2 linked regions of the Reyranella humidisoli genome follow. The protein of the gene in region 1 interacts with the protein of each later gene in a pairwise test. Links are inferred from orthologs where the notes say so. Each region holds a gene or a part of one and is shown in the gene's direction. Other genes may lie near its edges. The genes, in order: KQ910_RS11960 and gltA.

Evidence for each region.
Region 2: the proteins of KQ910_RS11960 (region 1) and gltA interact in binary tests that used the Escherichia coli proteins (3 or more experiments, as listed by UniProt). The link is inferred for Reyranella humidisoli from one-to-one orthologs.

Annotation. Positions count from the first base shown.
Region 1 is NZ_JAHOPB010000001.1:2,461,335-2,464,627, forward strand. What follows is about bases 190-3,168. They hold KQ910_RS11960 (diacylglycerol/lipid kinase family protein), read left to right. Parts: upstream 190-1,205; coding sequence 1,206-2,132; downstream 2,133-3,168. Other genes in these bases: KQ910_RS11950 (glycosyltransferase family 4 protein), read right to left, coding at 190-263; KQ910_RS11955 (UDP-2,3-diacylglucosamine diphosphatase), read right to left, coding at 268-1,083; KQ910_RS11965 (lytic murein transglycosylase), read right to left, coding at 2,144-3,168. Also shown: more of KQ910_RS11950, read right to left, coding at 1-189; more of KQ910_RS11965, read right to left, coding at 3,169-3,293. UniProt on the Escherichia coli protein: In vitro phosphorylates phosphatidylglycerol but not diacylglycerol; the in vivo substrate is unknown.
Region 2 is NZ_JAHOPB010000003.1:395,645-398,847, forward strand. What follows is about bases 9-2,897. They hold gltA (citrate synthase), read left to right. Parts: upstream 9-748; coding sequence 749-2,047; downstream 2,048-2,897. Other genes in these bases: KQ910_RS25360 (DMT family transporter), read left to right, coding at 9-627; KQ910_RS27060 (hypothetical protein), read left to right, coding at 2,153-2,281; gloA (lactoylglutathione lyase), read right to left, coding at 2,435-2,848; fabZ (3-hydroxyacyl-ACP dehydratase FabZ), read right to left, coding at 2,875-2,897. Outside these bases: more of KQ910_RS25360, read left to right, coding at 1-8; more of fabZ, read right to left, coding at 2,898-3,203.

The DNA of each region.
Region 1 (3,293 bases):
GCGGCCCAGCCGAGCGGACCCTCCGTCACGAGATGGATGGCATCGGGCGCGAACAGCTTCAGCATGTGGCTGAGGCGCGCCGAGGGAAACAGGGAGAGACGGATCTCCGGATAGGTCGGACAGGGCAGGGTGCGAAAGCGGTCGGGCCCGAAGACCTCGACCTCGTGGCCTTCCGCCCGGAGGATGCGGGCCACCGTCTCGAGCGTGCGCACGACGCCGTTGATCTGGGGCCGCCAGGCGTCGGACACGATGGCAATGCGCAAGAGGCTACTCCGCGGCGAGCTGGACGGGCGCGAACGGCAGGCGCGAGGAGCGGCGCGCCACCTCCTCGGCCCAGTGCACGATGCGCAGGCGGCCGTTGAAATCCTCGACCAGCGCGGTGCAGCTTTCGACCCAGTCGCCGTCGTTGCAGTAGAGGATGCCGTCGATGGTGCGCATCTCGGCGTGGTGGATGTGACCGCACACGACTCCATCGACGCCGCGATGGCGGGCCTCGCTTGCAACCGCCTTCTCGTAGTCGGCGATGAACTGCACGGCGTTCTTCACGCGGTGTTTCAGGAAGGCCGAGAGCGACCAGTAGGGCAGGCCGAGCTTGCGGCGGCCCCAGTTGAAGAGGGTGTTGAGGCGCAGCGCGGCCGCATAGGCCCAATCGCCGAGGATCGCGAGCCAGCGGGCGTAGCGCACGATGCCGTCGAACTGGTCGCCGTGGATCACCAGCAGCCTGCGGCCGTCGGGCGTCTCGTGGATCGCCTCGTCCTGCACGCGCACGTCGCCGAAGGTGAGCTGGCAGTATTGCCGCGCGGCCTCGTCGTGGTTGCCGGGGATATAGACCACGTTGGTGCCCTTGCGGGCCTTGCGCATGATCTTCTGCACCACGTCGTTATGGCTCTGCGGCCAGTACCACCAGCGCTTGAGCCGCCAGCCGTCGACGATGTCGCCCACCAGATAGAGATGCTCGCTCTCATTGTGCCTGAGGAAGTCGAGCAGCAGGTCGGCCTGGCAGCCGCGCGTGCCGAGATGGATGTCGGACAGGAAGATCGCCCGGTGGCGCGCGGGCTGCGCATTTCGCTCGAGGGGGCTCATGGAAGCACGGTCATGTGGAAAAGAACTCGACCGACACAAAATCTGTCGTGCGCGATTGCACGGTACGCTTTGGATTGTGTAAGGGAGCCGTTGCGTGGAGGTGTCTCGGTTGTGACGTTTCGATGACATTCGCCCCTGTGATGCATTCGGTCCTTCTCATTCTCAACCCGACCGCGGGCCGGCGACGGCGCGGCCTGGTCGACGCAGTGGTGCGTTGCGTGCGTGACGCGGGCTGGACCGTCGATGTCGTGGAGACGCGGGCGGCGGGGGATGCACGGCATCTGGCCGAGACCTGCGATGCCACGCGCTACGGCGTCGTGGCCGTGGCCGGCGGCGACGGCACGATCAACGAAGTGGTGAACGGTCTCGCCGCACGTGCCGCCACCGCGCCGCCGCTCGCGCTCGTGCCGCTCGGCACCGCCAACGTGCTGGCGCATGAGCTGGGCCTTGGTTCCGGCGCCGCTTCACTGGCCGAGGCGATGATGGCCGGCCGGGAGGTACTGATGCATCCGGGCCAGGCGAGCGACGCAGGTGCGCCGCGCTGCTTTTCGCTGATGGCGGGCGCGGGCTTCGACGCCAAGGTCGTGGCCGGCGTCACCGCTCCGCTGAAGCGCCGCTGGGGCAAGGGTGCCTATGTCTGGCGTTCGCTGGTCGAGGCGCGGCGCTACCGGCCGGTCCGCTATGCCGTAGCGATCGACGGCGAGCGTTACGAGGCTGCGTCGGTGATCGTGACGCACGCGCGCCACTATGCCGGTCCCTATGTGGTGGCTCCCGCGGCATCGCTCGGCGAGCCGCTGTTGCATGTCTGCCTGTTCGAGCGCTGGGGCTGGATGCAGGCGCTGCGCTTTGGCGCGGCGCTCGTGCGCGGTGTGCTCCCCCGCACGTCAGGCTATCGCGTGGTTTCGGGCCATGAGGTCAGGATCTCGGTCCTGAACGATGCCGGCGAAAGCCGTCGCCAGCCGGTTCAGATCGATGGCGACGATGCCCTGTCCCTGCCAGTGACGATCCGCGTTTCGGCCGACGCCGTGCGGCTGCTGCGGCCTGCCTGACGGGAAGGCTTCTATCGCACTGCCTGGAGGCGGCGGATCGATTCCTGCGTCGGGTGGCCGTCGGCGGGCAGCGCCTGCTGCTGCTGGAACAGGCGCAGCGCCGAGCGGGTCTTGGGGCCGAGCAGCCCGTCGGTCTCGTCCTTGTAGAGGCCGAGCCTCGCCAGGCGGTTCTGCATGTCGATGACCGTGTCGCGCGAGATCGGCGCGTCGTCGGCCGGCGCGGACTGCTGCACCGGCGGGCCGCCCGCGATCTGGCGGGCGAGGATGCCGACCGAGAGCGCGTAGAGCGTCGAGCGGTTCCAGTTCATCACCGCCTTGAAGTTCGGATAGATGATGAAGGCCGGTCCGCGGAAGCCGGCGGGCAGCAGGATCGACGCCTCGGCGTCGACGGCCGGCAGCGCGCCGCCATTCATCTTCTTCACACCCATCGATGCCCATGCCTTGACGGGCTTCTCGACCGTGGTATCGGCCTGGTCGAGCGGGAAGCCCGGCGGCAGCATCACCTCTTCGCTCGACGGCAGGCTGGGCTTGAACCCGATGCCGCGCAAAAAGTTCGCGGCCGAGGCGAAGGCGTCGGGCAGGCTGTTCCAGATGTCGATCTTGCCGTTGCCGTCGCGATCGACCGCCCACTTGGTGAAGGTGGAGGGCATGAACTGCATGTTGCCCATCGCACCGGCCCACGAACCGCGCATCTGCTCGCTGGTCATGTGGTTGGTGTTGAGGATGCGCAGCGCCTGCACGGTTTCGTTGCTGAAGAAGGCGGTGCGCTTGGTCATGCAGGCGAGCGTCGCCACCGAGCGCACGACGCGGAAGTCGCCCATGTAGGTGCCGTAGTTGGTCTCGATGCCCCAGAAGGCCATCAGGTACTGCGGCGGGATGCCGTATTCGGCCTGGAGCTGGTCGAGCAGGGCGCGATGCTGCGCCATCTTCTGCTGGCCCTTCTGGATGCGGTCCAGCGACACGGTACCGCCGACATACTTCGCATAGGTCAGCGAGAATTCGGGCTGGCGATTGTCGAGGTCGACCACCTTCTGGTCGGGCGTCAGGCCCTGGAAGGCACGGTCGACCGTCGCGGCCGGCACGCCCTGCTTCAGCGCATCGGCCTTGATGTTGTTCAGGCAGTCGCGGAAGCCGCCATCCTGGGCTTGCGCGGGGCCGGCC
Region 2 (3,203 bases), on another replicon or contig:
TCCGGTCTCGCCTCGATCCTGAACGCGACGACGCCCCTCTTCAGCCTGCTGGTCGGACACTTCATCGCACGCGAAGAACGGATCGGCGGACTCAAGTTCGGAGCCTTGCTGCTCGGTCTCGGCGGCGTCGCGGTATTGATGGGGCCTCGGGCGATCATCGCAGCGCCAGACATCGCCGGTCAGCTCGCCTGCCTTGGCGCTGCTCTCTCCTATGCCTTCGCCGGCGTCTTCGGACGGCGCTTCAGCCGATTGGGGGTGGCGCCGCTCGACGCGGCGGCCGGCCAGGTCACGGCAAGCGCCATGTTGATTCTGCCGATCATGCTGACGGTCGACCGGCCCTGGGAATTGACGGCCCTGCCTTCGTTCTCAACCTGGTCGGCGCTCTTGGGCCTCGCTCTGCTGTCGACCGCGCTCGCATATGTCCTGTATTTCCGCATTCTTGCAGTGGCCGGACCGACCAACTTGCTCCTGGTGACGTTCCTGATACCAGTGACGGCGATCGGACTCGGCGCATTGGTCCTCGGCGAGCGGCTGCAGCCGCAGCAGTTTGCCGGCATGCTGCTGATCGGGCTCGCCCTGGTTCTTCTCGATGGCCGCCTGCCGCGTTTTCTACGCCTCGCGAAATAGCGGCGCGGCTGCACAATTGCGCCTTCTTTGGGGGCTTGTTAGGGTGCCGGCGAACCGGCGAACGGCACCCCGCGGGGTGCACGCGCCTTGCCCGAATCGAGCCTGCGAAAGAGTTCACCCCATGGCCAAATCGACCGCGACGCTTACCGACAACGAAACCGGCAAGACCTATGAGATGCCGATCATCCACGGCACCATGGGGCCGCGCCTGGTCGATGTCCGCAAGTTCTACGGCGATTCGGGGATGTTCACCTACGACCCCGGCTTCACCTCGACCGGTTCGTGCGGCTCGAAGATCACCTATATCGACGGCGACGAAGGCCTCCTCCTCCATCGCGGCTACAACATCTCGGAGCTTGCCGAGCAGAGCGACTTCATGGAAGTCGCCTACCTGCTGATGAAGGGCGACCTGCCGAATAAGGCGCAGAAGGACAAGTTCGTAAAGGACATCACGAACCACACGATGGTTCACGAGCAGCTCAGCCAGTTCTATCGCGGCTTCCGTCGCGACGCCCATCCGATGGCGATCTGCTGCGGCGTCGTCGGCGCCCTCTCAGCCTTCTATCACGACTCGCTCGACATCCATGACCCGCACCAGCGCATGGTCGCGTCGTACCGCCTGGTCGCCAAGATGCCGACCATCGCGGCGATGGCCTACAAGTATTCGGTCGGCCAGCCGTTCGTCTATCCGCGCAACGATCTGTCCTACGCCGCCAACTTCCTGCGCATGATGTTCTCGGTTCCAGCCGAGGAGTACGAGGTGAACCCGATCGTCGAGAAGGCGATGGACCGCATCCTCATGCTCCACGCCGATCACGAGCAGAACGCCTCGACTTCGACCGTCCGCCTCGCTGGCTCGTCCGGCGCCAACCCGTTCGCCTGCATCGCGGCGGGCATCGCCTCGCTGTGGGGCCCGAGCCATGGTGGCGCCAACGAGGCCGTCATCAACATGCTGCACGAGATCGGCGGCAAGCAGAACATTCCGGGCTTCCTGTCGCGCGTGAAGGACAAGGCCGACCACACCCGCCTGATGGGCTTCGGCCATCGCGTCTACAAGAACTACGATCCGCGCGCCAAGGTCATGCGCCAGACCTGCCACGAAGTACTGACCTCGCTCGGCATCACCCACGACCCGCTGCTCGAGCTGGCCATGGAAATGGAGCAGATTGCGCTCAAGGACGACTACTTCGTCTCGAAGAAGCTCTATCCGAACGTCGACTTCTACTCGGGCATCATTTTCCGCGCGATCGGCATCCCGACCTCCATGTTCACCGTTCTCTTCGCGGTGGCGCGCACGGTCGGCTGGATTTCGCAGTGGAACGAGATGATCGAGGACCCGGACCAGAAGATCGGCCGTCCCCGGCAGCTCTATAACGGACAGACCGAACGCCCCTACAAGCCGCTTCACATGCGGGGCTAGTTCGCTCTCCGGGAGGGAAGCGACATGGTGAAATCATCGTTTGGGCCGCACCGGGGGGAAACATCCTGGGCGGCCGTCCAGACACCGAGGACCAGGCAGCGCGTCGTGCGGCTCGGTCCGCCGGCCAATGACAATTTCCGCGCCAACGGCGCCCGGACGTGGCTGTTCGTCGCCATCGCCGGAGTCACCGGCGCGGTGCTGACAATGATCGTCTCCAACTGGCGGTTTTTCTAGGCCCCGATCGCCTCAACGAATTAAGGCCCGCGATGCGGGCCTTTTTTCATTGGATGAAAGCAGCTTGAGCTTCGAGTGGCTTTTTCTTCCTTCGACGCTCCCGGACATTGCCCCGAGGGCAATATCCTGCCGCTTCCCAAGGCTGAGCGAAGCTCAGCCTTTACGCTCGATCAGCTCGATCTTGTAGCCGTCGGGGTCTTCCACGAAGGCGATCACGGTCGTACCGAACTTCACCGGGCCCGCCGGGCGCGTGACCTTGCCGCCGGCCTTGGTGACTTCCTCGCAGAGCTTGTACGCGTCGGGTACGCCGACCGCGAGATGGCCGAAGCCGGTGCCCAGCTCGTAGGGCTTTTCCTGATCCCAGTTGTGGGTGAGCTCGACGACGCAATGCTCGGGTTCCTCGCCGTAGCCCACGAAAGCCAGGCTGTACTTGCCGTCCGGCACGTCGCGCTTGCGCAGCAGCTTCATGCCCATCGGCCCGGTGTAGAAGGCCAGCGACTTGTCGAGATCCCGAACGCGGATCATCGTGTGCAGCATGCGATAGTTGGCGGCCTGGGTATCGGGCATCTTCCCCCTCCCTGTTCGTCTACGGTCTAGCGATCGCGGATCATCGCGGCGAAGGTCGCTTCGGCGGCAACCTTGCCCTCGACCATCGCCTTGCCGGAGAATTTCCAGACATTGGCGCGGCTCTGCATCTTCTGGACGTGCAGCTCGAGGCGGTCGCCCGGCACGACCGGGCGGCGGAAGCGCACCCCGTCGATCGACATGAAGTAGACCAGCTTGCCCTCGGAATCGGAACCGAAAGTCGAGACCACGAGAACGCAGGCCGTCTGGGCCATCGCCTCGACGACCAGAACGCCCGGCATGACCGGTTCGGAGGGGAAATGCCCCTGAAAGAAAGGCTCGTTGATGCTGACGTTCT